One region of the Pseudoflavonifractor sp. An187 genome, then DNA from elsewhere that is predicted to be linked to it. Evidence: predicted binding sites of a transcription regulator. Region 1 holds the regulator's gene; the other holds the start of a gene.

Region 1 (15,974 bases):
GTGGTGGCCTCCACCAGGTGAGCGGTCAGCTCATTGAACTTGGCACGAGTCAGAGTCAGCTCCAGGTGCTTGGGGCCGGTTGCGTCAGCGGTGATATAGGGCAGGTTGATGGAGGTAGAGGTCACGCCGGACAGCTCGATCTTGGCCTTCTCGGCGGCCTCCTTCAGGCGCTGCATGGCGACCTTGTCGCCAGTGAGGTCGATGCCCTCGGCCTTCTTGAACTCAGCGGCCATCCAGTCCATGATGCACTTATCGAAGTCGTCGCCGCCCAGACGGTTGTTACCGGCGGTGGCCAGCACCTCGATGACGCCGTCGCCCACCTCCAGCACGGACACGTCGAAGGTGCCGCCGCCCAGGTCGTAGACCATGATCTTCTGGTCACTCTCCTTATCCACACCGTAGGCCAGAGCGGCAGCGGTGGGCTCGTTGATGATACGCTTGACCTCCAGGCCGGCGATCTTACCGGCGTCCTTGGTGGCCTGACGCTGAGCGTCGGTGAAGTAGGCGGGAACGGTGATGACAGCCTCGGTGACGGTCTGGCCCAGGTAGGCCTCTGCGTCCGCCTTCAGCTTTTGCAGGATCATGGCGCTGATCTCCTGGGGGGTGTACTTCTTGCCGTCAATGTTCACCTTGTAGTCGGAACCCATCTCACGCTTGATGGAGATCACGGTGCGGTCGGGGTTGGTGATGGCCTGGCGCTTAGCCACCTGGCCCACCATGCGCTCGCCGTCCTTGGAGAAGGCCACCACGGAAGGAGTGGTGCGGTTGCCTTCGGCGTTGGGGATGACGACGGCCTCGCCGCCCTCCATGACGGACACACAAGAGTTAGTCGTACCAAGGTCGATACCAATAATCTTAGACATAATAATTCCTCCTAAATATATGGCAAATATGTTTTTACAAAGGGTAATATATGAATCAGTTGGCCACTTTTACCATGGCAAACCGAATGACCTTATCCCCGCAGGTAAAGCCCTGCTGGAACACTTCCACCACCGTATTTTCCCCGGCGGCGTCGTCCTCCACGTGCATCACGGCATTGTGGCGGTTGGGGTCGAAGGTCTCGCCCAAAGCGGGAATCAGCTCCACACCCAGGCTACTGAGGGCATCCTGAAGACCCTTCATGGTCATCTCCACGCCCTTGGCGTAGGCCTCGTCGGTGGTCTGCTGCTTCAAAGCCCGCTCCAGGTTGTCGTACACCGGAAGGAAGGCGGCCACGGTCTGGGCCTTGGCATTGGTCCAGGCGCTCTCCTTCTCCTTGGCGGTGCGCTTGCGGTAGTTGTCGTACTCGGCGGCCAGGCGCAGGTATTTCTCCTGGGCCTGGGCCAACTGATCATCCGCCTTGGGCGCTCCGGTCTCCGGCTGGTCGGCCTTTGGGGCCTCGGGCTGGGTGTCGGGCTGCGGCTCTTCCACCAGCTCCTCTTTCTCCACCTGGGGCTCCAGGTTTTCCTTGTTCACGTTTTTCTCATCCATGGGGTACTATTCCTCCTTTTCGCCAATGGCTGGGGGAAGTCCGCCCTGCCCTCCAAAGAGCTTGGACAGGCCGTCTGCCACATAGGACAGCTTGGCGGCCACCTTGGCGTAGTCCATACGGGTGGGCCCCACCACACCGATGACGCCTTTCATGCCGTCTCCGATGTCGTAGCTGGCCAGCACCACGCTGGTATCCTTTAATTCATCGGCCACGTTCTCGGGCCCAATGAGGATTTTGGTGTTGTCTTCACTGAGGGCGGGCAGGTCCAGCACGTTGGCCAGGGACTGCTCCTCATTGAGGTAGCTCATCAGCTTCTGGGCTTTGTCCACGTCCCGGTACTCCGGGTGGTCTAAAATGTGGCTGGCTCCGGCGGTGTACACCGGGCCGTGCTCCAGGGCGTCCAGCACCTCCATGGCAAAGGACACCACCAGGGAGATGAGGCCGTAGGCACTGCCAGCCGCGTGTTCTGCCACCCGCATCAGTTCGGGGGTCAGCTCCTCCAGGCTCTTGCCCACAAAGGAGGCGTTGAGCAGGGTGGTGAGCATTTGCAGCTGGGGCTGGGACAGGTCGGTGGGCAGGCGGATGAGCTTGTTTTTCACCACGTTGCTGTCCGTCATCACCACCACGATGAACGAGTTGGTGTCCACCATGATGAGGTCATAGCGTCGGATGGTGGTGCGCCGCCGTTCCCCCGCCAAGGCAAAGGCGGGATAGTTGGTCAGCTGGGACACCATGCGCCCGGCCTGGTCGATGACCTTGTCCAGCTCCTGCATCTTCAAGTGCAGGGCGTCGTTGATCTGCTTCGTCTCCTCCAGGCTCAGCCGCTGTTCCTCCATCAGCTCGTTGACGTACAGCCGATATCCCTTGGGGGACGGCACCCGTCCGGCGGAGGTGTGGGGCTGCTCCAGGTACCCCATCTCGGTGAGGTCGGAGAGTTCATTTCGAATGGTGGCGGAGGATACCTTTAAATCCGCCAGCTCCAAAATCGCCTTGGAGCCCACCGGCTCGGCGGTGCGGATATAGCTTTCCACCACAGCCCGTAAAATTTTCTTTTTTCGTTCTGTCAGGTCCAAGCGGCATCCTCCTGTTCTCTCGTATTAGCACTCACTATCCCCGAGTGCTAAAGATACTGTACCACCACCCCCGTGAATTGTCAATAGTTCAGTTGTAAATTAAATGTGAATGGAAATGGGGGATAAAACACCCAGGGTTTTTTGCAGTATTCCCGGGCGATTGCTAACCGTTCCCGGAAGAGCGGGGTAATTTCACATTTGAGTCTTTTCATCAGCGGCCATTCGTAGTAAAATATGTATGTCTATGTCTATGTTCACCTAGGAGGTCAACCGCTATGGAGCTTTTCACCGCTGCCACCGCCACGTCCTCCGCCTCTCCCAACCTGTTTGAGCGAATACAGCAGGGTTGGGACAGCGCGGTCACCGGGGTTGGCTGGTTCTTCACCAATCTCTCCCCCGCCTTTGTGTTTGCACTGTTGGGGATGGCCATTGTGGTGGCCTTTTTCGTGTATTACTGGTACTGCCTCAAGCCCCGGGCCAACTCCCTGGAGTGGATTGCCATGTCCGAGGCCCAGTCCCGGCGCAAGTCCATGAGTCTCACCCTGCCCTACACCCCCATGGAGCGGTGCGACTGGATTCCCCTGGTGTTGGTGACGGTGATTTACGCCATCACCGCCTTCTTCCAGCTGGGCAGTATGTCCGCCCCGGAGTCCTACGTGAAGTTCCAACAGGGGGACTCCTACACCTTCTCCTTCTCCCAGCCGGTGAAGGTGGACGAGATCTCCTTCTACACCTCTCTGGGCACCGGCACCTACCGTCTGGAGTACACCAACAACGGCTCGGACTGGAAGTGGGTGGACCTGGACCAGAACTACGCCACCTTATTTAAATGGGAGACCGTGGACTTAAACCAGATTCCCGAGGGCATGGACGTGCCCCCGGTGACCCTGGAGGCCACCACCTTCCGCATCACCGCCACCACCGCTGACCGGACAGAAGGCGTGTGGCTGGCCGAGCTGGCCCTGTGGAGTGACGGCGAGCCTCTCATCCCCGACCATGTGGACGTGGGGGCCGAGGCCCTGTTCGACGAGCCGGAGGAGTGGACCACCAAGCAGACCTACATGAACTCCTCCTACTTCGACGAAATCTACCACCCCCGCACCGCCCTGGAGCACCTGAACAACATCTACCCCTATGAGGTCTCCCACCCGCCCCTGGGCAAGCTCATCATGTCCCTTGGCATCGCCCTCTTCGGCATGGTGCCCTTTGGCTGGCGGTTTATGGGGACCCTGTTCGGGGTGCTCATGCTGCCCATCCTCTATGTGTTCCTGAAAAACTTCTTTGGCAAGACCCCGGTGGCCTTCTGCGGCACCTGTCTCTTCGCCTTTGACTTCATGCACCTGGTACAGACGCGCATCGGCACCATAGACACCTACGGGGTGTTCTTCATCCTGGTATCCTACTACTTTATGTACCGCTGGCTGTGCTGCCCCGTGGGCTCTTCCCTGCGGAAAACCGCCGTGCCCCTGTTCCTGTGCGGACTGTTCTGGGGCATCGGCTGCGCCTGCAAGTGGACGGTGATCTACGCCGGGGCCGGTCTGGCGGTGATGTGGCTGCTGGGCCTGGTGTTCCGGTACCGGGAGTGGAAGCTGGACCCCCAGGGCTTCGACTTCATCAGCTTCGTGCTCAGCACCACCTCCCTGTCCATCATCTTCTTTGTGCTCCTGCCCTCGGTGATCTACACCGTCTCCTACATCCCCTACGCCACTGCCCAGGGCAATCTCACCCTGGACAACCTGCTGAATGTGATGTGGAGCAACCAGGAGTTCATGCTCTCCTACCACCAGGGCGTCCACTCCACCCACCCCTACCAGTCCAGCTGGTATCAGTGGATTTTTGACGCCCGGCCCATTCTGTACTATCGGGACCTGGATTTGGCCAACACCGAGGGGGTCAAGAGTCTGTTTGCCTCCTTTAACAATCCCCTGGTGTCCTGGGCAGGCCTGCTGGCCTTCTTCGCCGTGCTCATCCAGACCATCCGCCGCAAGTGTGGACGGGGACTGTTCATCCTCATCGCCATTCTCTCTCAGTTCCTGCCTTGGCTGCCCATTGGCCGCACCCTGTTTGCCTATCACTACTTCCCCACCATTCTGTTCCTGGTCTTTGCCATCGCCTATCTGATGAACGACATGCTGGACCGGCACAAGAAGGGGGCCACCCTGGCCGTCTACGGCTTCACTGGGTGCACCGTGGCGGTGTACGCCATCTTCTACCCCGCCCTCACCGGACTGTATATCCCGCTGTGGTACAGCGAGGTGTTCCTGCGTTGGTTCCCCAGCTGGCCTCTATAATCCAAAGAAGTCCAAGGACTTCTTTGGAGAAGGTTTTGCATGGCGGATGTGGCTCGATTTCTTACGAAAAAGTCACCCCATCCGCCATGAGAAGTGTTATTTTCCCGGCACATGTCCGTGAAAATAACGTGATTCCGATTCTTTTCCCGCCTGCGGGCGGGAAAACTCTGCGAGGCTGATTCCCTGTGTATCTCTGTGATTGCCATACCCACACCCGTATTTCCTTTGACAGCACCGCTGCCCTGTCTGACATGATGGCCGCCGCCGTACAGGCGGGGGTCCAGGAGCTGTGCATCACCGACCACTGCGACCTGCTGGACGGGGACGGCAAGCCCACCCTCACCTTCCCCTGGCAGGAGGCTCTGGACCAGTACCACGGCCGGGGGGACGCTCCCCTCACCGTGCGCCTGGGGCTGGAGCTGGGCTCCGCCCCCTATAATCCCCAGGCTGCCCGGGCCATTCTGGCCCAGGCCGGGGATGAGCTGGACTTTGTGCTGGGCTCCCTCCACAACTGGATTGGGGCACAGAACAACCAGGATTTCTACTTCACCAACTTCACCGCTGACCCCGGCCTGTGCCGTCAGGCGGTGGAAAACGCCCTCAGCCACACCTGGGCGCTGGTGAAGGAGCACCCGGATTGCTACGACTCCCTGGCCCACATCAACTATCCTCTGCGCTACATGGCCCGGGACGGACAGCACCTGACTCTGGAGCCCTTCCGGGACCAGGTGGAGGAGATCTTCCGCCAAGTAGCCGCCAGCGGCCACGCCCTGGAGGTAAACACCTGTCGGGGCATGTCCCTGGAGGAGTGGCTGCCTCTGCTGCGCTGGTTCAAGGACTGCGGGGGCGAGTATGTCACCGTGGGGTCGGACGCCCACCAGCCCGAGCACATGGCCCTGGGGATTCCCGAGGCCCTGGAGCTGTTGCGGGAGGCCGGGTTCTCCCACGTCACCACCTACCAGGGCCGCCGCCCTGTCTGTCACAAACTTTAAGGAAAAGGAGTCCTGAACATGAAAATTTCCATTGGCAGTGACCACGGCGCCTTCGCCATGAAAGAGCACCTCAAGCAGTACCTGACCGAACAGGGCCACCAGGTGGTGGACTGCGGCACCTACTCCACCGACAGCTGTGACTACGCCGATTTTGCCAAGGCTGCCGCCCAGCTGGTGGCCAGCGGGGACTGTGACCGGGGCATTGTCATGTGCACCACCGGCATTGGCATCTCCATCGCCGCCAACAAGGTCCACGGCATCCGGTGCGCTCTGTGCAGCGAGCCCTACTCTGCCGAGATGACCCGCCGCCACAACGACGCCAACATGCTGGCCATGGGCGGCGCTCTCATTGGCCCCAACATGGCAGACCGCATTGTAGACGTGTTCCTCAATACCGAGTTTGAGGGCGGCCGCCATGCGCGCCGTGTAGGTAAGATTATGGCCATTGAAAACGAGGCCTAATTCCCCCAAACCATCAAAAAGAGGTGTGAGCTTGGCTCACACCTCTTTCTTTATTTCACCCTCATGATGTTCTCATACCGTGTTTTTGCCGACTGATGCCCGCCAAAATACCGCCGCCAGAGTTCCCTACGCTCCTCCCAGGTTCTCACCTGCTGTTGCAGTCCCTCCACATACTCCAACACCTTGCGGTGATACACCATCTCATAGGTATGCCGGGCCTTTTCCGGTGTGATGTGGAACGCCCTGCCGATGGCCCGAAAGCTGGCGTTCTCCTCCTCCCGCATGGTGACCATGCGGGAAATCTCCTCTTCTCCCAGCTTCACCGGACAGGGCGGCAGTTTCTCTAACATCTCCTGGGGTGTCCCCGGCTCCCCCGCCCGATACGCCTCCAAAATCTCCCCATAGGTCTTGTCCAGATACCCACAGGCATAGGGATAATTTTGATAGCATTCCATGGCTGTGGAAAACACGTTCCGCACCTGTGCGGTGTTCTCGTGGCCCAGGGCAATGGCTATGTGGCGAAGGTACAAGCGCACCTGTCGCACCTTCATTTTGGTGTACTGCTGCCGGACACGGGCGGGAGAAACACCCAATTGGCTGGCTATGGCGGTGAAACTCTGGTTTTGCTGCTCCCGGAGCAGCAAAATCTGATAGCCTGTTTTGTCCTCCTGCAAGGTGCTGTATGGAATGTCGTCCTGGTAAAAATGATGTTCCATCCTTCTCGCTCCCTTCCTCTCCATTCTAGCAAAGGAAAGGCAACTTTTCCAAAACCGTTTCCGTGTTATTTACAACACACAAACCGTGTTATACAATACAAATGAAGCAAAATCTACACTTAGGCGGGTGGTCGTGTGCTGCGATTAAAACAACTGCGCGAGGAACGTCATCTCAGCCAAGCAGGGCTGGCTCTAAACCTCAATCTGTCTCAATCTACCGTCAGTGCCTACGAAGTGGGAGATCGAACTCCAGACTTGGAAACTCTCGTGGCGATTGCTCAATTTTTCGGCGTATCTCTGGACTACTTGGCCGGACTCACTGAGCAAAAGCGGCTGATGGCCCAGAGCGATTTGTCCCCGGAGGAACTGGCACATCTGTATGCCTATCGGCAGTTGAACCCCCGCCAACAAGAGCGGGTGGAGGCTTATATGGATGGTCTGCGGGACAGAGGTTAATTTTTAACGCATAAAGGGGGAAGCAGGTGCTTCCTCCTTTTTCTCTTTCCCTGCCCCCGGGCCGGAGAGATTGTCCTTCTCAAACGCCTTGGTTCAGGCTTGCCAGCCTGGTGGGGACGCTCCCCGCTGGGGGTTCCTTTCTGCTGCCAGAAAGGAACCAAAGACCACCAAAGGCGGGGCCTTCCCCCGCCTTGTGGAATTCACCCCGCGGTACTGGGAGTCCCTGCGTCCTCATTTTTGCGGCCCTTAGCCTGGTGAGGTCACATAGATAGCGTAGACGTTCTGTGGGTCGTGCCTACTCCTGTGTAGGTGGTACTTCTACCCCTAGGGCCTTATCCTGGTATGCCGCTGTTCCCAGCGGTCGGTGGCCTGGCTTCCGGCGGCGGGAACGCCGCTTAGCCAGGGTAGGGCCGGACATGGAAACCACCCGGCCATAGGGCCAGCTGCCCAGGGTGGCCTGGTGTGGTGGCAGTACTAGGAGCCACAGCAAGGGTGACGGGCCGAACCTAGACTTGACGCAGGCCCAGCCCTGTACCCCAGGGAGGTCCTTAGGGGGGAACGCCCTAAGCGATTCTTTCCCCGATTTCTCATCGGGGAGAAATTGGGCCCAGCGGAGCGTCCCCGGCGGGGGCGCTGGTCCGCACACGAGAAATCGGAGAAGCAAAAGTCCTTCATCCGCCCCGTGTCTTAGTTCTCCCCCTTCCTCTTCAAACGAAAAGCAACCATTTTCGGCTGCGAATCCAAAATGCAGCTAATAACGGTTGCTTTTAAAGTTCAAAAAGGCCGGTGTCCGAAGACACCGGCCTTTTGAAACCATATTGGGGCTGCTTCTTAGTACATGCCGCCCATGTCGGGAGCGGGAGCAGCGGGAGCGGGAGGCTCGGGCTTGTCGGCCACCAAGGCCTCGGTGGTCAGCAGGGTGGCGGACACAGAGGCGGCGTTCTCCAGAGCGGAACGGGTCACCTTGGTGGGGTCCACGATACCGCAGGAGATCATGTCGCAGTACTCCTCCTTGTAGGCGTCGAAGCCGTAGCCCACCTGGCCAGCGGTCTTCACCTTCTCCAGCACCACGGAGCCGTCGATGCCAGCGTTGGTGGCAATCTGCTTCATGGGCTCAGCCAGAGCCTTGGCAATGATCTTCACGCCGGTCTTCTCGTCACCCTCCACGGTGTCCAGCAGGGCCTCCACGGCGCCGATGGCGTTGACGTAGGCGGTGCCGCCGCCAGCCACAATGCCTTCCTCCACGGCGGCACGGGTGGCGTTGAGGGCGTCCTCAATGCGCAGCTTCTTCTCCTTCATCTCGGTCTCGGTGGCAGCACCCACGCGGATGATGGCCACGCCGCCAGCCAGCTTGGCCAGACGCTCCTGGAGCTTCTCCTTGTCGTACTCGGAGGTGGTGTTCTCGATCATGTGACGAATCTGAGACACACGGGCGGCGATGTTCTCGGTGGCGCCAGCGCCGTCCACGATGATGGTGTTCTCCTTGGAGACCTTCACCTGACGGGCAGTGCCCAGCATGGTCAGGTTGGCTTCCTTCAGGTCCATGCCCATGTCGGTGGACACCACAGTGCCGCCGGTGAGGATGGCGATATCCTCCAGCATCTCCTTGCGGCGATCGCCGAAGCCAGGGGCCTTGATGCAGCACACATTCAGGGTGCCGCGCAGCTTGTTGACCAGCAGGGTGGACAGGGCGTCGCCCTCCACGTCCTCAGCGATGATCAGCAGCTTCTTGCCGCTCTGCACCACCTGCTCCAGCAGGGGCAGCAGCTCCTGGATGGAGGAAATCTTCTTATCGGTGATGAGGATATAGGGGTCGTCCAGAACGGCCTCCATCTTCTCGGTGTCGGTGACCATGTAGGGGGTGATGTAGCCACGGTCCAGCTGCATGCCCTCCACAACCTCAGAGTAGGTCTCGGCGGTCTTGGACTCCTCCACGGTGATGACGCCGTCGTGGGAGACCTTCTCCATAGCCTCGGCGATCAGAGCGCCGATGGTGTCGTCGCCAGAAGAGATGGCGCCAACACGGGCGATGTCAGAGGTGCCGGAGACGGGCTTGGAGTTCTTCTTGATCTCCTCGATGGCGGCAGTGGTGGCCTTGGCAATGCCCTTCTTCATGACCATGGGGTTGGCACCGGCGGCCAGGTTCTTCAGGCCCTCACGGATGATGGCCTGAGCCAGCAGGGTGGCGGTGGTGGTACCGTCGCCGGCCACGTCGTTGGTCTTGGTGGAAACTTCCTTGACGATCTGAGCGCCCATGTTCTCAAAGGGGTCGTCCAGCTCAATCTCCTTGGCAATGCTCACACCGTCGTTGGTGATGAGGGGAGTGCCAAACTTCTTATCCAGCACCACGTTGCGGCCCTTGGGACCCATGGTGATCTTCACGGTGTCAGCCAGCTGGTTGACGCCACGCTCCAGAGCGTGACGGGCTTCCTCGCCGTAGCAAATAATCTTAGCCATAATTCAATTACCTCCGTAAGAAAAACTCAATTAGTCCTCGACAATGGCCAGAATGTCATTCTGACGAACAATGTTATACTCCTCGCCGTCCGCCCCGCAAAACCAGTTTTGCGGGGTACCCCGTTGGGGTGATTTCATATGCGGTTGTCGGAAGTCAATTCCGCCAACCTGCGCCGCATAAGCGGCGTCCCGCCTCTCGGCGGGTCCCTCAAAGTGGACGGCTGAAAATACCTTCGCTTTTAGTCCTCGACAATGGCCAGAATGTCATTCTGACGAACAATATTATACTCCTCGCCATCCACTTTGACCTCAGTGCCGGAGTACTTGCTGGTGAGCACCTTGTCGCCCACCTTCACGGTCATGACGACTTCCTTGCCGTCCACCACACCGCCGGGGCCAACGGCCACAACTTCGGCCATCTCGGGCTTCTCCTTGGCGCTGGCGGTGAGAATGATGCCGCCCTTGGTGGTTTCCTGGGCCTCCATGGCCTTCAAGATCACGCGATCTGCCAGAGGTTTCAGAGTCATAGTTGGTTCCTCCTTATATCAATCCAATGGTTTACGGTTTCATAGGTTAGCACTCATTTTATCCGAGTGCTAACTCTAGATAAGATAATAACCGTTTCACTCCAAAAAATCAACCCCTATTTTTGAGAAATAGAGGTTGAGTGAAAAAAATTCATCTTTTGTTCACAAGGTGACAGGGAGAGTGCTAATTCGCCTCTTCCATCCGGGGCTGATAACTGAGGCCCTGGGGGTAGAAGAAATTCACCTTCTTGTCGGATAGGCGGATGTGGTAGCGCTGCTCTCGCAGTACCTCTCCGTCCACCACCGCCACCAGGGGCTGGGGAGCGGTGATGGTAAACTCGGTGCCCTCCACCGCCGTGATCAAATCCGGGTGCTGACGATAGCGGCCCTTGGCGTACTCTCCCACCAGGCGGAAGAAGGTTCTGCGGCTGACCTTGGGCACCACCAGCATCTCCAGCTTGCCGTCGTCGGGGAGGTTGTCCCCCACGGGCATAAAGCCGCCGCCGTAATAGCGGCCATTGCACACGCATACAATGGCAGTCTGACCCTGGTAGGCATACTCTCCCGCCTCCACCTGGGTCTGGCGGCTGATACCTTTAAATAAGACATTGGCCACCAGCGAGAGGATGTAGGCCCCGATGCCCCGCACCAGGGGCAGGCGGCGGTACTTGTGCACGTCGGCGGCGATGCGGGCATCCACTCCCGCACAGAAGATATCTACCCCCAGCTTGCCGTTGCACTCCATCAGGTCAAGGGCCACCTGAGGGCCTCGGCTGAGCTCCTCCAGCTGGGAAAACTTCTCCTTGTTCTCCGGGCCAAAGATTTTCAAAAAGTCGTTGCCGGTGCCCAGGGGCACGTTGGTCACCGCCACATGGTCAAAGCCAGCCGCCCCGTTGATGACCTCGTTTAAGGTGCCGTCCCCGCCGCAGGCGTAGATGCGCAGGGGCTCCCCCCGCTGGGCGGCGGCCCGGGCGATCTCACAGGCCTCCTCCTGGCGCTGGGTATGCACCACTTCACAGTCCAGGTCCAGCTCCTGAATCTGGTCCAGCAGCTCATTTTCGTTCCCCGCTTTTCCGGCTGCGGGGTTGACGATAAATAAATGTTTCATTCCATTTTCTCTCCATCACTTCACACCGTACTGGAACAGGTCGCACTTGAGCATGCCGTTGTACAGCTTCCGCTTCTTGTCTGCCTTTTTCCCATAGGTGCGCTCAAACTCGGTGTGAGAGGACAGAATGGACACCTGCCAGCCGTCGGGGAACTTGTCCATGGCCCGGCCAAAGGCCCGGTACAGCTCCTCGGCCTCCCGCTTCTCCATCAGCCGTTCCCCGTAGGGGGGATTGGTGACCACCCGTCCCCCCAGGCCGCCCCAGTGGAACCGGGTGGCGTCCGCCACTTCAAAGGACACCACATCGTCCACCTCGGCCAGCTGGGCGTTGTGCCGGGCCAGCTCCACCGCCTTGGGGTCGATGTCGCCGCCCCAGATTTCATAGTTTCCATCGAACTCTCCGTCCATGGCCTCGTCGGCGGCATCCAGCCACAGCCCGGAGGGCAGCTGGGTCCACTTCTGGGAGGAGAAGGAGCGGCCCAGGCCAGGGGCCCGGTTCTTGGCGATGAGGGCGGCCTCAATGGCGATGGTGCCGGAGCCACAGAAGGGGTCGCAGAAGGGGTCTTTTCCCTTATAGCGGGACAGGGCCACCATGGCCGCCGCTAGGGTCTCCTTCAAGGGGGCGGCCACGCCCTGGGCCCGATAGCCCCGCTTGTACAGGCCCTCGCCGGAGGTGTCCAACATCAGGGAAGCCCGGTCCTTGAAAATGGCAAACTGGACCTGATACAGCACCCCCGTCTCCGGCAGGGTCTCCAGCCCATACACCTTGCCCAGCCGCTTGGCAATGGCCTTTTTCACCATGGCCTGGCAGGTGGGCACGGCGTGGAGGGCGGAGTTGATGGCATAGCCCTTCACCGGGAACTTGCCCTCCCGGGGGATGAACTCCTCCCAGGGCAGGGCGTAGGTACCCTCAAAGAGGGCCTCAAAGTTGGGGGCCATAAACTCCCCCAGGAGAATGAGCACTCTCGCTCCCGTGCGCAGGTTCAGATTCAGCCGGGGAATGTCCTTCTTGGTGCCGGTGCACAGCACCCGGCCGTTTTCCGCCCGCACGTCGGCAAGGCCCAGCTTCTTCACCTCATAGCTCACCAGGCTCTCCACCCCCAGCAGGGTGGGAATGACAAATTGCAGTTTCCCGTCCATATTCCATCCTCTCCGGGGGTCTCCCCTGTCGTCTTCAAATGGTCATAATCTTTTTTATTATACCCAATTTGACACCCCATGACAAGGATAATAATTTTTTGATATTTTCTCTAATGGTTACAAATTGTAGTGGTATCGCTGGGGTAGCTATGCTATACTACCCCCAAAGGAGGTGACCAGTATGGACACTGTTTATCAAATTGTCTGGCTGGCGCTGCTGATCATCTTTGCGGTCGCCGAAGCCGCCACCGTGGGCCTGACTTCCGTGTGGTTTGCCATCGGTTCTCTGGGTGCGCTGGTGTGTGCCCTGGCCGGAGGCAACATCTGGCTGCAACTGGGTATTTTCATTGTGCTCTCCCTGGTGTGCCTGGTGGCCCTGCGCCCCCTGGCAAAAAAATATCTGAACACCCGGGTGGAGCCCACCAACGCCGACCGGGTCATTGGGCAAGAGGCCCGGGTCACCCAGGACATTGACAACATCCAGGGCACCGGCGCCGTCACCATCGGCGGTGTCACCTGGACCGCTCGCAGTGAGCACGACACCCCCATCCCCGCCGGGGCCATGGTACGGGTGCTGCGCATAGAAGGTGTCAAAGTTATCGTAGAAGAGTAAGGAGGAAGTAATATGGATTTGATCTCTCTCATCATCCCGGTGGCCGTGATCATCATCATTCTGCTGATCATTGCCGCCAACGTCAAGGTAGTACCCCAGTCCAAGGCCATGGTTGTGGAGCGTTTGGGCGCGTTCCGTGCCGTGTGGAGCGTGGGTCTCCACTTCAAGATTCCCTTTATTGAGCGCGTGGCCAAAATGGTCTCCCTGAAAGAGCAGGTTGTGGACTTCGCCCCCCAGCCCGTTATCACCAAGGACAACGTCACCATGCAGATCGACACCGTCCTGTATTTCCAGATCACCGACCCCAAGCTGTATACCTACGGCGTGGAGCAGCCCCTGAGCGCCATTGAGAACCTCACTGCCACCACCCTGCGTAACATCATTGGCGACCTGGAGCTGGACCAGTCCCTCACCAGCCGTGACCACATCAACACCCAGATGCGCTCCATTCTGGACGAGGCCACCGACCCCTGGGGCATCAAGGTCAACCGTGTGGAGCTGAAGAACATCATGCCTCCCCGGGACATTCAGGAGTCCATGGAGAAGCAGATGCGTGCCGAGCGCGAGCGCCGGGAAGCCATCCTCCAGGCCGAGGGCCAGAAGCAATCTCAGATTCTGGTGGCTGAGGGCGAGAAGCAGTCCGCCATTCTCCGAGCTGACGCCGCCAAGCAGGCCAAGATCATGCAGGCCGAGGCCGAAAAGACCGCCCGCATCCTGGCCGCCGAGGCGGAGAGCGAGGCCATTCTGAAGGTGCAGCAGGCCACCGCCGACGCTTTGAAGCTGTTGAACGAGGCCGCTCCCAACTCCGAAGTGCTCCAGCTCAAGGCTCTGGAGGCCTTCCAGAAGGCCGCCGACGGCCGTGCCACCAAGATCATCATTCCCAGCGAGATTCAGGGACTGGCTGGCCTGTGCGCCTCTGCCAAGACGGTGTTTGACTCCGTGACTCCCAATCCCGCCGCCCCGGCTCCCACCCAGAAGGCTCCTACCCCCAAGCCCTGAGGAAGGCCAGGACTTCCCCATAAGACAACACCCACAGCAACGCTCCTGGAATCCCAGCGATTCCAGGAGCGTTTATCGTGTCGAACCAGTTCGACACGATTCTCAAAAATGCCAGCATTTTTTCGAAGAGTTGCAGCCCGCTGCATGCATAATCGGGTCAAAGGACGACCCGATTCCACACTGGCGGGCTGAGAAGTGTTTTTTCCGATGCGCATGTCCCCGGAAAAAACGGATTTTGATTGATTTTCCCGCCCTCGGGCGGGAAAACTCTGCCGAGGGCTTTTTGTCGCTGCAATTTGTCGTTATCCATTTTATTTTGACGTTATCGTCACAAAATCCCATTTTCAATACATGTATAAAGGAAGGTGACACGGAATGTTGTATGACGTTGTCCCCATTCAGACCCGTTATCGAGGCATTGGGCGGTGTCTGGACGGTGCCGATTTTTACCCCAACGAATCCAAGAAAGAGTTTTCCCAGCTGCTGGACCAGTACGCGCAATCCCTGGACCAGTGGCAGAATCCCCCTTCCCAACAGGGGCTGGCCAAAATGATGGAGCTTTGCTCCCTGCTGCGGCAATTCCATTTCCCCTGTGAGGTCATCGTGTACGACTCCACCCCCTTGGAGCGGGCTTACGGCTATGGGCTGGAGTTTCTGGGGGTGGACGTGGCCCACAATCTGGAGGAGTCTCTGCTGTATGGCGAAGTGCCCAACGAAGCGGAGGAATTTCTCAATGAGCACGGCCTGTGCCCCCGCACCGAGGATGTGGCGCAGATTCTCCCGCTGCTGGACTGCGACGACGACGATAAGGACTGGGCCCCCTGCTATGTGTACACCGTCTCCATCCAGAGAAACACCGGCCCCCGGGATATTCCTGATATCTACCGGAAGCCCCTGCAAAAGGAGATCATGCACCTGCATTTTGACAGCGTGTACCGGGACCTGTCCATGGTGTCCTATGAGTTCTCCTTTGACCACCTGTCCCACGATTTTCCCAAGGTCAACAGCCTGACCATGTACGCGTTCCTCATGTACGTCATCTCCCAGGAGGAGAGCCCGGACAAGCACCTGGCCATCTGCAACTATCTGACCTTTATGGACCCCTATATTCTGGGGGCGGATTCCCTCATCCGCTGGCACCTCATTCGTGCCCTGGAGCTGGACCCGGGAAACCGGGAGGTCCTGCGCTGGATTCTCTCGGTCTATGACGGAAACCCGGACTGCCCCTTCTCCCAGGCACAGCTGGAGGAATACCGCCGGACCCTTAAAGGCACACAAACAGGAGGAGATAATCTATGAATGTACGCTTACACGGAATTCTCCCCGAAGGACTGGGTCTACACTTCATGCACCGCGGAAAAGAGATGGATTTGTCCCCGGACACTCCGGTGGAGGTGGACGTGGCGGAAGGTGAGACCCTCACCCTGGTCCAAGACCCGCCCTTAACAACCAAATGGAAGGTCTTGGCCGCCCTGGGCGTTGTGATCACCGCACCCTTGCAGGCCGCTCTGTATTTTGGCGACACCAAATGGGATGACGTGATGCCCTACCGCCTGGGGGCTGTGCTCCGCCCTACTAAGGATGGCTCTTGCACGGTCCAAGTCACCAAGTCGAACAAAGCCCTGCATCCGCCCAAGCTGGAGATCACGGGGGATGGGGTGGCTCT
Region 2 (15,974 bases), on a different contig from region 1:
GAGCAGCATGGCGGTCTCCACCTCGGGGATGCCGGATGGCTCCCACAGGGGCAGTTGGACGCTGTGCAGATACTCCTGCTCCAGAACGGCCCGACGGCAGCGGTCAAAGAATAGGTTTTTGAAGGTCCGATAGAGCCATGCCCGCTGTTGACTGGGCGATAAATCGGTCACTGTACTGGCGTGGATCAGAGCTTTGATAAAGGTCTCCTGTACCAAATCTTCCGCCAACTCCTTGCTGCCGGTCATGCGTGTGCCGTAGGCCAGCAATTCGGTTTGATACCCTTCGTATAAATCTTCCCACAATGAAGTTCGCCCCCTTTCTGCTTGGATAACGGATGGGGAGGGAAAAGTGTTGCAACCAAAAAGAAAAAATTTACGGCGCAGTCCGCCCCGGCACCCTTTTGGGCACCGGGGCGGACTCTGCGTGTCGAAAAAGTTCGACACGCTTCTCAAAAATGCCAGCATTTTTTCGAGGAGTTGCAGCCCGCTGCATGCATAATCGGGTCAAAGGGCGACCCGATTCCACACTGGCGGGCTGAGAAGTGTTTTTTCCGATGCACATGTCCCCGGAAAAAACGGATTTTAATTTATTTTCCCGCCCCCGGCGGGAAAACTCTGCCGAGGGCTTTGTGGATGATGCAAGAAAATATATTTTTCTTGCATATATGTGAGGCTTTTGACAGTCTGAGTCCGCCCCGGCACCCTTTTGGGCACCGGGGCGGACTGTGAATTTCCTCAGTAGTAAAACCCTTCCCGCCTCAGCAACTGCACCAGTTCCAGGATTTCCGCCCCATCCACATCAAAGGGGAGGGTGAAGGAAAACCCAAGTTCCGGTTCGTTGCAGGCAAGGAGATTCTCTTTGAGCTCCTCTATGGTCTGTCCGGGGTGATAGAAGTCGGCCAGGTAGTCCTCCACGCCGTAGGCTTCAAAGTCATATTCCGCAAACTTGTTAAAAGAATAGTTCAGAGCAGTGGAACGCCTTAGTTTTGTGGATACGGAAATGTGATCCGGTTGCACTTCAATATCGCAAAAGCCTTTCACCCCAATCACCGGAATAGGATAGGCTTCTCTTATCCAGGTTCCATCTTCGTTTTTGTGATAGTGACCACCATACCATCCTACTTCCAATTCAAAGACCCTGTGAAACAGGGCGTGGAATAGTTGCCCCGATCTTGTCTCTAATCGGTCATAGAAACGTTGCATCTCATGGAAAAGTTCCTGATTCATGTGACCACCTCACATAAGTATTGAGCACAGTATAGCACAGAAGAAAGGTTTGCGCCACAGAGCTGAAGCGGGACGGACATCCCCGATTACCGTGACCCACATCCTGACCCACACGGGGAAAGGAGCAGCTGGAACCAACGGACACAACAGTGCCGCCCACCACGGCCCTGTGGAGCAAAGTGGGCAGGAAAGGGCCGAAAAGCAGCCCATGAATGGCTCCCAGTCAGTTGGTAAGGATGAGGTCGGCAGTTCGAATCTGCCTAGCAGCTCCAAAAAGCCTTGAAAACTTCGGTTTTCGAGGCTTTTTTGTTTGTAAATTTGATTTTATGGTGTGGGTCAAAGAGTGCCAGATAGGAAGGTCATGATTCCTGTCCGGCTTTTTCTCTCTGCTTTACATCACTTGTGCCATAAAGCTGCCCATGGTGGCCGCTGCCAGTGTCCTTGAAAGCCGCTTAAATTGGGCAGAGCCGCCCTAGGTGGGGGAGAATATGGCCCTGCGCCGAAGAAGGGGACACAGAGGCTTACAGGGGCAATGCTGGTAGGCATCTATGTGACCATATTGGGTTTCTCAAAACGAGACTGAGAGAACAACGTGTGGTGTGTTCCGTGGATGGGGAATGCTTTGTTTAAGAGCAATAGACAACGAGAGGTCGCCCGATTTCTGGGCGGCCTCTCGTTGTGTTTGCATGATAACGTGATTAAGCATGCTGTTCGCTTATGGTATGAGGCCCGTCGTCCGGGCAACTGCTTGGTAAAAAATATATCGCCGCAAATCCACCACAAATGGCGATGGAGCAGCTCAATAGTTCACTCAAAGTGGGAAGTCCAGGGAAAATGCTGACCACTGAACCAAGAATAAAGCCAAGAATCACTAAATAGGTCACTTGTGGATAGCGGGCCATCGCTTTTTCCAACAGTTTGGCCATTAGGATAATACCAACCAGGCCGCCCAGTGCCATGGGGAGTAAAAAGGAGAATTGGAGGGCTTTGATCGCAGTGATCGTCTTGCTGTACAGTCCCAGCAGCAGCAAAAGATAGGATATACTGATGCCTGGGAGGAGCAGGGCGATTGCAGCAATGATTCCCGCAAAAAACAGAAGCAGAAGTTCGAATATCCCATTGGATTGCTCGATGCTTTCTGAGTTCAACGGAAGAATGGAGATCGCACAAACCATTAGCATCCCGAGAAGGATATAAACAGGTACTTTCCATGAAAAACTCTGAATTTTCGCTTCTCGAAACATCATGGGGATGCCCCCGACCACTGCACCGATAAAGAAATACATCATCGGTTTGGGAAATGCGTCAATTAAATCGGAGATGGGATTGGCAAGCAGTGCCATTCCGATGACGGAACCGATGCAAAATGTAAAGAGGAAACAAAAGCTATCCTTTTTTCTCTGGTAAAATGAACTGACAGCGGAAATGAGAGAGGAGTATATACCAAGAATCATTGCCATCGAACCACCGCTGACACCGGGAACCAGCATGGTCCCTCCGATGACGAATCCCTTTGCGGCAACCGAAATATATTTCTCCCAAATGTTCTTCATTTTCATATGTGCAATCAATGAATGTCCTTTTCAAAATATTCTACGTTTTTGCTCTGCCCCACGATACAAATGGCATCGCCCTCGCGGAAGAAATAGTCCGCGTTGAAGTTTACATTTGTATGGCCATCGTGTTCGATTGCAATGATGTTTACCCCGTAGCGATGACGGATGTTCATATCCTGGATTGAGGTGCCGATGAGCTTTTTGGTCACCAGGATTCTCCGAACTTCGGCATCTCCGCCTAAGGCGACAGAGTCCAGGAAACTGTCATAAATTAACCCTTTTCCAAGGCGGATTGCCATATCTCGTTCAGGGAAAACCACAGAAGCACCTAACTGCTTGAGTGCCTCCCCATGAATAAAGCTGGTGGCTTTTGAGATAACATGAGCAATCCCCATTTTCAGCACGGTCATGGTGACAAGGATGCTGACATCGATTCTTTCTCCAATACACACCACCACGACGTCGCAGTTTCGGATGCCTGCTTCTTCCAGCGCCTCTTGATCCAGGTTCTCCACAACCAGAGCCATTTCTGTGAAACGGCGTGCTTCCCGCACACGAGACTCTTCTTTGTCAATGGCAATGACTTCTTTTCCGGCGGAGGAAAGGCATTCCACAAGGGCCATGCCAAACCGTCCAAGACCAATCACTCCATAGCTGCTTGCGTAGTCTTTTCTTTTCATCGGTATTTTCTCCTTATTTATCCGATCGAAACGGATTCTTCTGTATAACGAACGCTGGGGGCTGGACGATCAATCCACATTGTCAGCAGGGTAAACGTGCCCACTCGTCCAGCAAACATGGTGAAAATCAAAATTAACTTGCTTGCTACACTCAGAGTCGGCGTAATGCCGGTAGAAAGGCCCACAGTACCGAACGCGGACACTTCTTCAAATAGCAGTTGGACAAAGCTGTACTCCGGCTCCAGCACACAAAGGAAAAATGTTCCCACACATACGAGTAGAAGGGAAAGCAATGAAATGGTGCAGGCCTTGGAAAAGACTTCCGACGGGATGTTGCGCCGGAAGGCACTGATATGCCTTTTTGTGAACAGGCTTCGTACGTGCTGCGATAAGACGAAGAACGTGCTTGTTTTGATACCGCCGCCGGTAGACCCGGGGGAAGCGCCAATAAACATCAAAATAATGAGGGTGAACAGACCGGCATTTGTAAATTCGCCAATGGGGTAAGTAGAAAAACCAGCTGTTCGTGCAGATACGCTCTGGAAAAAGGCTCCAAGCCAGGTGATATCCTCCGTGGCCTTTAATAGTAACGTACCCGCCACAAGCAGAGTGAGCGTTGTGGTTAAAACCACTTTGGAGTGAAGGGTTAGTTTGCGAAAAGATCTCTTTTTCAAGACGTCTAAAATCACAAGGAAACCCAATCCACCAAAAATGATAAGTCCGCTTGTGGTCAGATTCAAAAGAATGTTGTTCTGGTAAGGGATGAGGTTTCTCAGCCCGCCTAAAATATCAAAACCAGAGTTGTTAAAAGCTGCGATGGAATGAAATATGCTGATCCAAAGGGCTTTCAGCACAGGATAGTCCTGAACAAATACAAGAAAACTCAAGACAATACCCATCAGTTCAAAGCACAGCGTCATAAGCAAAATAGACTTCACCAAACGGATCATGCCTTTGATTCCCTCGATATTTAAGGCTTCTTTGAGCAAAATACGCCCTTTGAGACCCACATTCTTTCGTGCGGCCAAGATCAAACCCACACCAATGGATGTAACGCCTAAACCGCCAACCTGAATCAAAACGGCAACGACAGCTTGACCAAAAGTAGTGAAGTGATCTGCCACATCAATTGCAATGAGACCTGTCACACAAACTGCACTGGTGGAGGTAAAAAGAGCATCAATAACGTGTACCTCCGCGTCGCCTCTCACGGACAGAGGAAGAAGGAGAAGAACTGCCCCAAACAGGATAAGCATTGCAAATCCGGCAGCAATCAGTCTTCCCGGTGGCTGTTTTTTGAATTGAATCATCAGTTTTTCCATAATGACGGCCGGTAATCATTCCGGCAGAATACGCCCCTTTCCATCTTGAGCAGTGTTCGCACTGAACATGGATTTGTGGTACGACGATAGGATTCCATCTGTACCGACAGATGTGGTATTTTCACCTCCTACACTTGTTCCAGACGACAGGATGAGATGGAACACGATAATTGGAAATACAAAAAGACCAGTCCAGAGATGAGCCATGACGATGGAACAAGCAGCTCCAAAAAAACAGAACGCTGATAAACATTTGTCCATCCTGCGCTCTGTGAATGAATGGTATGGCCACGGAATAAAGTCTCCGCAGCACCACCAAATGGATCGTTCTGTCTGCACTCATTGTCATCCCATCAAGAGGTCATCAAATTACATATCATCCGCCTCAGTACGATCCCAGGTCTGGGAAACCCACATGTTCATCGTGGTTATGCTTGGAACGATGGCGGTTCGTCCATCGCTTCAATCCTGGGAAAGACTACTCCAAGTGTAAACTGCACGGTAACAAGTGGCGTGAAGTTTGATACAATCCCGTCCGTAGATGCGCCAAAAGGATACGAAAGAACCTTTTAAAACGCAAAAAAAGACAGTCTCCCCCCTAGAAGAGCTGTCTTATTCTCTTAATCAAGAATTATACTAATTTTGATTAAAATCCCCTTTGGAATAAATAGAGATGCATCCAAGCACTCTATGACAGACTCCACCACTTATTCCTACGTGGGAGTATAGCACGGAGTGGACAAAATGTCAAAATGAATTTACTGGTGTATGAGATAGATCCGTTTTTGACGGACCGCAGCCCAATGCCCTATGCCTTTCCCACAAACAGCAGGTGGTTGGAAGCTCCCAGGTGCTCCGGCTTCTCGCAGGTGTAGAAGTGATACCGCAGATACTGGGCGTAGCTGTCCGGGTCCATGGCGTTGATCTTCTCCTGGAGCAGCTCGCTGACCCCGTCCGAGGCCACCTCATGGAGCACCTTTACGCCGCCCTCCCGCAGCAGCTCCCGACAGGCGTCCACGGTGTGGAAGACAAAGGGGAAGTCGTCACAGCGGAAGGTCTCCTTGTCGTAGGCGCCGTGGACGAAATAGTCCGGCTCCTCGTGGAACATGGTGAGGATGACCATGTCGTTGGCAATGAAGGCGAAAAACAGCGTTCCATCCGGTTTGCACACCCGTTTGGCCTCCTGAATGCAGCGGAGTTTATCGGCCTGGCTGTGCAGGTGGTACAGGGGGCCAAAGAGAAGCACAAGGTCAAAGGAATGGTCCGGGTAGCGGCTGAGGTCCAGGGCGTTGCCCTGCGCCAGGTCAATGTTGTCCTCAGGGGTCAGTTTGGCCCGGAAAGCGGCTAGGTTGGCCTCGGACAGCTCCAGAGCGGACACCTGGTACCCCTTTCGGGCGAAATACAGGCTGTATTCGCCCGCCCCGGCCCCGATATCCAGAATTTTTGCCCCCGGAGTGAGATAGCGCTCTATGTAGCGCACGGTGGTGAGAAACTCCACCCGGGCGGCCTGGGAGCGGGTGAGGCGCCGGCTTTCATCCAGGCGGCGGTACAGGTCTTGCACCAGTTGGGTGTCGTTTTCGTATACAAGCCCCTCCGTGAAGTCCTTGGGGCGGTTCCATTGACGTTTTAAGATGGCATAGTGGACGGTGTCGCAAATCCCCTGGATGTTGTAGTCCGATTCCCGGGAGGTGCCCTCGCAGGTCATGCCGCACTTTTGCATGACACCGCCGGAGTGGGGATTGCGGGTGTCGTGTTTGGCGGTGATGCGGTTGAAGTCGCAGGTTTCAAACAGGTAGCGGATCACCCCTTCCACCGCTTCGGTGGTGAGGCCCTGGTGCCACCAGGGCTGACCAATGCAGTAGGCCAGCTCCACGCAGGAGAGCAGGTCGTTGGGGTTCATGCCGCTGATGCTGCCGATGGGCTGGCCCAAGTCCTTGTGTACCATGAGCCACTGGTAGAAGTTGTCCTGCTGGTAGCCATTCACCCAACTCTGGAGCACCTGACGGGTGATGTCTGTGCTGGTGTGGGCCGGCCACATGAGATAGCGGGTCACCTGGGGGTCAGAGGCCCAGTTATCAAACATGGCCTGGGCGTCGTCTACGGTGGCCCGGCGGAGGATGAGCCGGGGGGTCTCAATGGTCTGGGTTCCTCGGTGGGTGGGCATAGAATCAGTCCTTTCCATAAAATAAAAGCAGTGCAAGCTACCCTTTGCAGGGTCTGGCTTGCACTGCGTCTCTTCTCTCAACGGTGTTTCGGGGGTTATTGGGAAAAAGAGTATGACAATGCAAGCCCGATGCCATGGGGCATATCGGACTGAGGCATATTCATGCAGTTCACACAGCAGCGCAGCATTGTCACACCTCCTGGAAGTTTTGCACATTATACGCCGGGCGTGTGGAAAAGTCAATGGCAGATTGGATGCTCGGTACGCATTCCTGAGAGACGATACATTTTGACATTGCCAGAGGGGTATGATAAGATTAAATGAATCAGCTTAAAAGGAGCTGAAAAAACCTTGCCATTTTAGCATTCTTGCATAAAAAGGAAAAGGAGAGGGAAATTGTATGAGGAGAAGAAAGGTTCGTTCTGTGGTGGCGGCTGCCCTGATTTGTGGGCTGCTGCTGCCCTATGGGCTCCGCGCCCATGCCCAGTCCGGGTACCCTACCCAGGGACTCAAAGACCACTGGAGCTTTGACTCTCTGGTCAGTGACCAAGGGGATCGCACCACGGCCACCTTACAGGGGAACGGCGTCCAATTGACGGACAGCGGCAACCCGGTATTTGGGCAGGTGCTGCGGTTCGGCGCAGGGGTAGACAACTTTATGAAGCTGGAGGACTACATCAATACGGGAGCGGGGGCCACCTCCTTCTCCATGTGGTACCGCTATGACACCACCATCACCGGGGACGACAGCGCCGCCTCCACGGTGATGCTCCAGCATGAGGGGAGCGGGCGGTCTGTGCTGACGCTGCGGGGGGATGGCAAGTACCATACCTACGTCAACGGCACCGATGTGGTCTCCCAACGCACCGTGGTCAAGGGGGGCTGGGAGCACATTACCATTACCATTGACCAGAACAGCCGCCAGGTAAAGTTCTACATCAACGGGGAGCTGGACAGCCAGCAGGCCCTGACGGACAACGCCATTGATCAGGTGCTGACCCTGCGTTTGGGTGCCCACAAGACGGCGGGGAACAAGAATCCCCACCCCATGCGGGGGGATGTGGACGAGTTCTACGTCTACAACCGGGTACTCACCGATGAGGAGGCCTGGGCGGTGTACGCCGACAAGGGGACCCAGCTGTGCCGTCAGCAGCTCCAGGAGCTGGTGACCCAGGGTCAGACCCTGTATGACAGCGGCAGCCTGAACCAGGATGATGCCGTGGCGGTGGCCCTGAAACAGGCGTTGGACGGGGCGGACCTCACCGCAGACTTGGCCCAGATGAAGGCGGCCTGTGCCGCCCTGGAGGAGGCCATTGCCAACTATCGGGCCGCCATGCCCCTGAAGCTGACGGTGAATCTGGACGACATCCAGCGGGAGATTGATGCCGACAGCATCTTCGGCATCAACCACCGTTACTCCTACAATGGTTACGGTACCTTTGATTCCGAGACCATGAAGATGAACGAGGAGTTCGCTGCGCTGTATCAGCAGGCGGGCTTCGGCTCCATCCGCTACCCCGGCGGCACCATCTCCAACCTGTTCAACTGGAGAACCACCCTGGGAGACAAGGAGAGCCGGAAAAATCAGATTCACGGCCTGTATAACAGCGGCAATCAGACCGGCATCGCCCCCAACTTTGGCTTGGGCGAGGCCGCAGATTTTGCCGATGAAATGGGCTCTGAGCTGATCTATGTCTACAGCCTGGGCCGTGGCAGTGCGCAGGACGCCGCCGACCTGGTGGAGTATATGAATGCCGAGGTGGGCACCAACCCCAACGGCGGCATTGCCTGGGCGGATGTCCGGGCGGCCAATGGCCATGTGGAACCCTACAACGTACGCTATTTTGAAATCGGCAACGAGATGCACCTGGGCCCCGATGCCCAGAGAGATGATGGCGTCTATTCCCAGGGCTACTGGACTCTGTATGTGGACGGCGGCCGTGAAAACGCTTACATCAACGGCGGCGTGGCCAACATCAACAAGCGGTACACCGTGGACGAGGAGGACTGGAACAAGGTGGCCTCTCGGTCCGACGGCAGCGCCAACTTGGTGCGCTTCCTGCGCTATGCCAATCTGAACCCCGGAATCATGGGTGAGGATGGGAAAATTGTGGATGACCCCGACTTCCGGGCGGTCAACGACGGTGTCCGGGTCTTTGTGGGGCCGGACGACAACCCGGCAGAGTGGACCGTGGTGGACAGCCTGGAGAGTTCCGGGCCTGAGGACACCCACTGTGTGGTCAACTACGCCAACGGCTCCATCCAGTTCGGTGACGGCGTGCACGGCAAGATTCCCCCCAAGGGACAGAACATCTACGCCACCTACAGCGTGGACCGGGACGGTTTCGTGGACGTATCCCAGGCCATGCGGGATACCATGGACGAGATCAACCGCCTCAACGGCACCGACCAGGAGATTTTTGTCTACGCAGGCTATGAGACCGAGGGCTTTGTCAACAAGATGGCTGCCGGCGGTTACAACGACCTGTACGACGGCGTGGTGGTTCACCCCTATTCCGGCACCGTGAGCGGCAGCACCCCCGAGGAGTTCTATGACAACGCCATGCTCAAGACCGAGGGCAGCGGCGTCAACCCGGTGAAGAATTTTGCCTCCAAGCTGCCCGAGGGCAAGGTGCCCGTGGTCAGCGAGTTCGGCATCCACTACAACACCGAGTCCCAGGTACGCTCCCAGACCCATGCCCTGTACATCGCCAAGGTGATGATGGAGTATGTGAATCTGGGCAGCCCCTACATCCAGAAGCATTGCCTGTCCGACTGGTATCAGGATGAGGCCGACTCTCTGGGCCCCACCCAGCAGGCGGTGATTCAGGTGGTGCCCCAGGAGGGAGCGAGTACCACCACCGGAGAGGGTGAGTTTACCTACTTCTCCACCCCCTCTGCCCATGTGTTCCAAATGCTCAATTCCGGATTTGGCGACCATGTGGTTAGCACCCAGATGGACTCCCCCAAGACCCAGAACAACGTCACAGCGGTGTCCGTGCTGGCCAGCAAGGATGACCAGGGCAACGTCTATCTGGCCATGGTGAACGTGGACCGTCTCAACGACTACAACATTCAGCTGGAGATTCCGGGCATGGACCTGGCTGGGCGGTCGGTGGAGGTCCAGTACCTGGCCACCGATGGCATTGCAGACGAGAACACCCCGGAGGACCCGGACAAGGTACATGTGGAGACCGAGACTGTGGAGCTGGGCAGTGTGCCGGTGGTCAACATCCCCGCCCATGCCTTTGCGGTGGTGAAGGTGCCCGCCCAGGTGGTGGACAAGACCCAGCTGGAGCAGACATTGGCCCAGGCCCGTGCCCTCCAGGCTGAGGACTACACCGCCGACAGCTTTGCAGGGGTGGAGAAGGCCATGGCGGAAGCTCAGGCAGTGCTGGACAATGCCCAGGCCACCCAGGCGGAGGTGGACGCTGCGGTGATGGCTCTGACCCAGGCCATGGAGGCCCTGGTGGAGGCGCCTGAGCCCAGCGAGGTGAACAAGACCCTGCTGGAGAAGACCATCGCTTACGCCGAGGGTCTGGACACCACTGGTGTCACCGACTCCGCCAAGGCTGCCTTTGAGAAGGCTCTCACTGAGGCCAAGGCCGTAATGGAAGATAAGAACGCCACGCAGGACCAGGTGAATACCGCTTGGGACAACCTGCTCAACGGGATTTGGGGGCTGGGCCTGACTCAGGGCGACAAGACCATGCTCAACCTGGTCATCCAGCGCGCTGAGGCCATGATGGACCAGGCCGACAAGTACGTGGAGACCAACTGGCAGCAGCTGGTGGACGCTTTGGCAGCGGCCAAGAACGTGGCCGCCAGCGGCGACGCCATGCAGGAGGACGTGGACAACGCCACCGACGCCCTGCTGGACGCCATTTTGGCCCAGCGTTTCAAGGCCAACAAGGACATCCTGGAAGGCCTCATCGGTAAGGCTGAGGGCATGGACCTCACCGGCTACACCGCCCAGTCCGTGGCCACCTTCCGCTCGGCTCTGGCCAATGCCCAGGCGGTGATGGCCGACGCCACTCTGTCCGAGGAGGACCAGAAGACGGTGGACGCCGCTGTGGCTGCGCTCCAGAGCGCCATGGAAGGCCTCACTGCCCAGGGGGAGACACAGCCCTCGGATCAGCCCGAAACGTCTCAGGAGCCTGAGGCCACCGACAAGCCCCAGGCTACCCAGAAGCCAGACCGTGTACCTCAGACTGGCGACTCCGCCCAGATGATGGTGTGCGTGGCCACGCTCCTGGGTTCGGTGAGCCTGCTGGCGGGTGTGGCCTATGTGAGCCGTAAGCGCCGCAGCTAATTCCGAACGAAAAAGCACGGCCAGCTGGCCGTGCTTTTTTGAGCGAATGGGAGAGTGCGGTGAGCCCACCGGGAGAAATCGCATATTTTATGAACAAACATCACATAACATGTAAACATTAGCACTCTCACCTTGACAGTGCTAATTGACGGTGTTATAACATAATTGTTCCAAAAGGAGGGGCTCGAAAGAGCTTCTCCCGCAGGGCATCAATGAATGCAACGAATGGAGGAATGACTTATGTTGCCCAGCATTTTTGGTGAGAATTTGTTTGATGATTTCTTTGGTGATGACTTTGGGATGTTCCCCATGTGGAACGGCCGCAACCCTCTGTACGGCAAGCACGCCAAGAACTTGATGAAGACCGACGTGCGGGAGACCGAGAACAGCTATGAGCTGGACGTGGATCTGCCCGGATTTAAGAAGGACGAAATCCAGGTGGATTTGAAGGACGGCTATCTGACCATCCAGGCCGCCAAGGGTCTGGACAAGGACGAGGAGGACAAGAAGGGCAAGTACATCCGCCAGGAGCGGTATGTGGGCGCTTGCAGCCGCAGCTTCTACGTGGGGGATGTGGAGCCCCAGGACATCTCCGCCAAGTATGAGGACGGTATCCTCAAGCTGTCCATGCCCAAGCATGTGAAGAAGGAGCTGCCCAGAAGCACCACCATTGCCATCGGCTAATCCCCAGAAAACGCAGAACACCCCGGAGAACTTCGTTCTCCGGGGTGTTTTTTGCTCTTTAGTGGTTCAGGGTCTCGTGGTTGTGGTAGGCGATCTCCTGCAGGTACTTGTACAGGGGCTGGATGTTGTATTTCTTGGGGAACTCGAACTTCTTTTCCGCCACTTCCACGCCGCCGCTGCACTTGAAGTAGGGGGAGGCGATGTAGTGGACATTGATCTCGCTGTCGTCGGCGCCAAAGCCCGCCGTCTCCGCAGAGACGTGGATGATGGTGCTCAGGTTGATGGAGTCCACCCGCATTTTCACGCCGGTGGCGCCCTGCTTGTCAAAGTCGATGATGCGCTTGTCGGTGAAAATCACCACGTCCCGGATGAGCCGGAATCCCATGGCGATGGTCTCGCCGTCCATGAGATACATGCCGAACTCCTGGTTCAGGGCCTCGGGGGAGACCTCGTTGAGATTTCCAGCCATCCCTTGCAGCATGGAGCCGCCCAGTTTATTGATGAGTCCCATTTGTAAAACCCCCTTGAGAGGAATTGACGGCGTAGGAGCCGCCTGTGAGGCCATTGTAACAGGCGGTACAGGACCTGTCAACGCAGTCGGCAGGTTTTGCGGTATTGCCACGGTCCGGAGGGCGTATTATAATAAAGCAAACGAAAGGAGGGGGGAGTATGGGCCGATGGAGAGGACAGGATAAGGGCTGGTTTCAGCTGGATAATGCCGCCATGATGTACTCTGCCATCCAGAGCGGCACCTATTCGGCGGTGTACCGCTTCTCCGCCGTCATGACCCAGGAGGTGGACCCCCAGGTCCTCCAGCGGGCCATCGACCGCACCATGCCCCGGTTCCCCGGCTTCCATGTGAAAATCCGCAAGGGGGTATTCTGGTACTACTTCGAGCCGGACGACACCCCCGGGCCTTTTTTGCAGCCGGACATTCAAAACCCCTGCCAGCCGGTGTATTTTCAGAACAAGGACCAGCTCATCCGGTTTTTCTACTACCGCCACCGCATCTCCATGGAGGTGTTCCACGCCCTGGCCGATGGCGGCGGGGCGCTGGTGCTCTTCAAGACCCTGTTGGCGGTGTACTTACGGGAGCTGGGAGAGGAGATCCCAAACGAGGAGGGGATTCTGGACGTGGACGAGGCCCCGGACCCCCAGGAGTGGGAGGACGCCTACGCCCGGTACGCCCGGTCCCGGGTGCGGCTGGGCAAGTCCGAGCCCAAGGCCTACCCCTGTACCGGAACCCCGGAGCCCTTCTATACCCTCAACGTCACCATGGGCTTTGTGTCGGTGCAGGCTCTGCGCCAGGTGGCCAAGGGCCATGGGGCCTCCATCACCGAGTATCTGGCGGCGGTGCTCATCCAGTCCATTCTGGCCCGCCAGCGCCGGGAGGGGCGGCGGCGGGAGCTGCCGGTGGCCCTGGCCATCCCCATCAACCTGCGCCCCTATTTTCCCACCCGCACCATGCGCAATTTCATCCTCACGGTGCGCCCCTCCATTGACCCCGAGCTGGGGGACTACACCCTGGAGGAGATCATCTCCCAGGTCCATCACCACATGCGGCTGCACATCACCCGCCAGGAGATGCAGGGGGTTATTACCCGCAACGTGTTTCTCCAGCGGTTTTTGCCTCTCCAGCTCATTCCGGTGCCGGTGAAGAACTTTGCCGTGGATTTGGGGTACCGTCTGGCGGGCAACCGCCCCTATTCCACCACGTATACCAACCCCGGGGCTTTCCGGGTGCCCAAAGAGATGGAGCCCCACATCCAGCACATGGAGGTGGTGCTGGGCCAGTCCTATACCCCCCGGGTGAACTGCGCCTCCATCAGCTACGGGGACATGATGGAGATTACCTTTGCCGGGACGGTGAAGGAGACGGACGTGGAGCGGGACTTTTTCCGCACCCTGGTGCAGGATGGGCTCCACGTGAAGATTACATCCAATCGAAGGGAGTGAAGACAGGCCATGTCATACTGTGTCAACTGCGGGGTGGAGCTGGACAAGGACGCTGCCAAGTGTCCCCTGTGCCAGACCCCGGTGGTCAACCCGGTGTGTCCGGTGGATACCACCATTCCACCCAACTTCCCCGTGGAGCGGCGGGAGGTGGAGCCGGTAAACCACAGAGAGGTGGCGGTGCTGCTCTCCGCCCTGTACGGGGTGGTGGGCCTGTGCTGTGTGGTGCTCAACCTGCTGTTTTGGTGGCGGGGGATGCCCTGGTCCGCCATTGTGGCGGGGGCCTGCGCCATGCTGTGGGTGTGGACGGTGCTTCCGCTGCTGCTGCGCTCGTTGCATTCCATCTTCCTGGTGGGGCTGGACCTGCTGGCGGTGGCGGGCTTCCTCTGGGTCATCGCCCTGGCGGTAGACGGGGGCAGCTGGCTGGGACAGCTGGCCCTGCCCATCTGGTGGGGGTGCTCGGTGGTCATCTTGTTTTTGTGGTATATCCTCCCCCTGCGGTCCATTTTGAGCCGGTGTATGCTGGTGCTGGGCAGCTGCGTGGTGCTGATGCTGTGGCTGGAGCTGTGTATTGACCTGTTTTTGGGCGGCTATCGGCCCATGTGGTCCCTGGTGGTGGCGGTGGTGGGGGTGACCCTCATGGTGCCGCTGCTCATCATCCGCTACCGGCCGGATTTGCGCCGGGAGGTGCGGCGGAGATTCCACTTCTAAAACATACGACCCCCGGCGGCTCAAGAATTGAGCCGCCGGGGGTTTCCTCATGGATGAACGCGTTGGAGAAGGGCCTGGGCCCGGGGGTGCTCCCGCAGCCAACTGAGGTCCGGGTCCTGCTCCAGCTGACCCAGCAGCAGGGCCCGCAGCTCCCCGGGCTGGAACTCCTTGGCCTGGGGGGCCATGCGGCGGTACAGTGCCGTGTCCCCCAGCCGCCAGGGCTGCTCCAAGGCCTCCAGCATCTGCTCCAACCGGGTGAGGGCCTCCTGGGCGTCCCGGTTGTGCACCGCCACCTGCCACAGGGCGGTGTACTGGTTGTACGGCCACAGCTCCAGAGCCTGGGCGATGGCCTGGGAGGTTTCCGCCACGGAGCCGGCGGCGTCGGCGTCCCCGCTGGCCAGCTCGGCATCCACCAGCCGGGATAAGAGCAGCTGCGTCCGGGTCCCCGCCTGGAATAGGGCCTGCTCCAAAGCCAGGGCGGCCTCCTCTGGCTGACCCCGCTTTAAATCAATGGATACCTGGAGCATCAGCTTGTCCGGCAGGGCGGCGGACAGCGCCCCCTTGTCCGGGATGATGTCCAGCACCTCCTGGGCCTCATCCAGCCGATTTTGCCGGATGTAGCGGTTGACCTGCATGGAGTTGGCGCTGGCCCGGATGGCCTCGTCCTCGCTCTGGCCCAGCTGGGTGTACCAGGCGGAGACCTGGGCCTCCAGCTCCGGGTGGTCTGTGGTGGACTGCACCAGCAGGCCGTCCAGGAGAAGGGCCACATTCAGGCGCAGGGATTCGTCGCGGGGGAATTCCCGCAGCTTGTCCTGAGCCAGGGCAAAGGCCTCCTCCGGGGCCTTGCCCGCCAATTGGTTGCAAAATAGGCCAATCTCCTGGCGGGACAGGGTCTCGTGAAACTCAAACAGGGCGTTCATGTCCACCTTCAACAGGCGGGCCAGGGGCGGCAGCAGGCCCACGTCGGGGCTGGTGAGGCCGTTTTCCCACTTGCTCACGGCGGCGGTGGACACATTGAGGCAGCGGGCCACCTGCTCCTGGGTAAGACCCAGGGCTTTGCGCTGCTGCTGAATGATGGTGTGCATGGGCATAAGAGAGACCCCCTTTTGGGCTTTTTGTACTCTTATTATACGAATTTTGAGAGAAATGCACAATGGACGGATAGTTAAACAGGAGGGCGGAGTAATTAACCTCCGGTTAACTCTACCTATGAAAAAACTCCCCCGGCTGGGGGAGTTTTTTAGTCGTAGCGCTGTAAAAAATCCGCCACGTGCTCCATGGCCTCCCCGGCGCTTTTCAGGGGGAACATCTGGAACACGTGCCACATGTCCGGCCAGGTGCGGATGACACAGGGGACCTCCGCCT

Evidence for each region. The regulator HrcA, encoded in region 1, represses chaperone genes, less so after heat shock. The targets are predictions, from matches to a motif close to TGTTAGCACTCNNNNNNNNNGAGTGCTAACA.
Region 2: B5F22_RS11100 (Hsp20/alpha crystallin family protein) is a predicted target of HrcA. The motif match lies at 11,378-11,408, and genes of this name have one in related genera.

Annotation. Positions count from the first base shown of each region.
Region 1 covers NZ_NFKG01000033.1:5,387-21,360, forward strand. Annotated here, with positions in the region: gene dnaK (molecular chaperone DnaK) at 1-863, opposite strand, end outside; gene grpE (nucleotide exchange factor GrpE) at 919-1,473, opposite strand; gene hrcA (heat-inducible transcriptional repressor HrcA) at 1,480-2,547, opposite strand; gene B5F22_RS10445 (glycosyltransferase family 39 protein) at 2,823-4,838, shown strand; gene B5F22_RS10450 (PHP domain-containing protein) at 5,024-5,830, shown strand; gene rpiB (ribose 5-phosphate isomerase B) at 5,849-6,292, shown strand; gene B5F22_RS10460 (AsnC family protein) at 6,343-7,008, opposite strand; gene B5F22_RS10465 (helix-turn-helix transcriptional regulator) at 7,144-7,464, shown strand; gene groL (chaperonin GroEL) at 8,296-9,921, opposite strand; gene B5F22_RS10475 (co-chaperone GroES) at 10,161-10,448, opposite strand; gene B5F22_RS10480 (diacylglycerol kinase family protein) at 10,633-11,556, opposite strand; gene B5F22_RS10485 (class I SAM-dependent RNA methyltransferase) at 11,572-12,696, opposite strand; gene B5F22_RS10490 (NfeD family protein) at 12,878-13,309, shown strand; gene B5F22_RS10495 (SPFH domain-containing protein) at 13,322-14,308, shown strand; gene B5F22_RS10500 (hypothetical protein) at 14,684-15,607, shown strand; gene B5F22_RS10505 (hypothetical protein) at 15,604-15,974, shown strand, end outside.
Region 2 covers NZ_NFKG01000040.1:3,052-19,025, reverse strand. Annotated here, with positions in the region: gene B5F22_RS11135 (RNA polymerase sigma factor) at 1-303, opposite strand, end outside; gene B5F22_RS11130 (hypothetical protein) at 736-1,227, opposite strand; gene B5F22_RS11125 (DUF368 domain-containing protein) at 1,926-2,786, opposite strand; gene B5F22_RS11120 (TrkA family potassium uptake protein) at 2,795-3,463, opposite strand; gene B5F22_RS11115 (TrkH family potassium uptake protein) at 3,481-4,773, opposite strand; gene B5F22_RS12855 (GNAT family N-acetyltransferase) at 5,594-6,949, opposite strand; gene B5F22_RS11105 (LamG-like jellyroll fold domain-containing protein) at 7,350-11,261, shown strand; gene B5F22_RS11100 (Hsp20/alpha crystallin family protein) at 11,502-11,945, shown strand; gene B5F22_RS11095 (PH domain-containing protein) at 12,004-12,456, opposite strand; gene B5F22_RS11090 (hypothetical protein) at 12,615-13,901, shown strand; gene B5F22_RS11085 (DUF6320 domain-containing protein) at 13,911-14,609, shown strand; gene B5F22_RS11080 (helix-turn-helix transcriptional regulator) at 14,657-15,700, opposite strand; gene B5F22_RS11075 (alpha/beta hydrolase) at 15,850-15,974, opposite strand, start outside.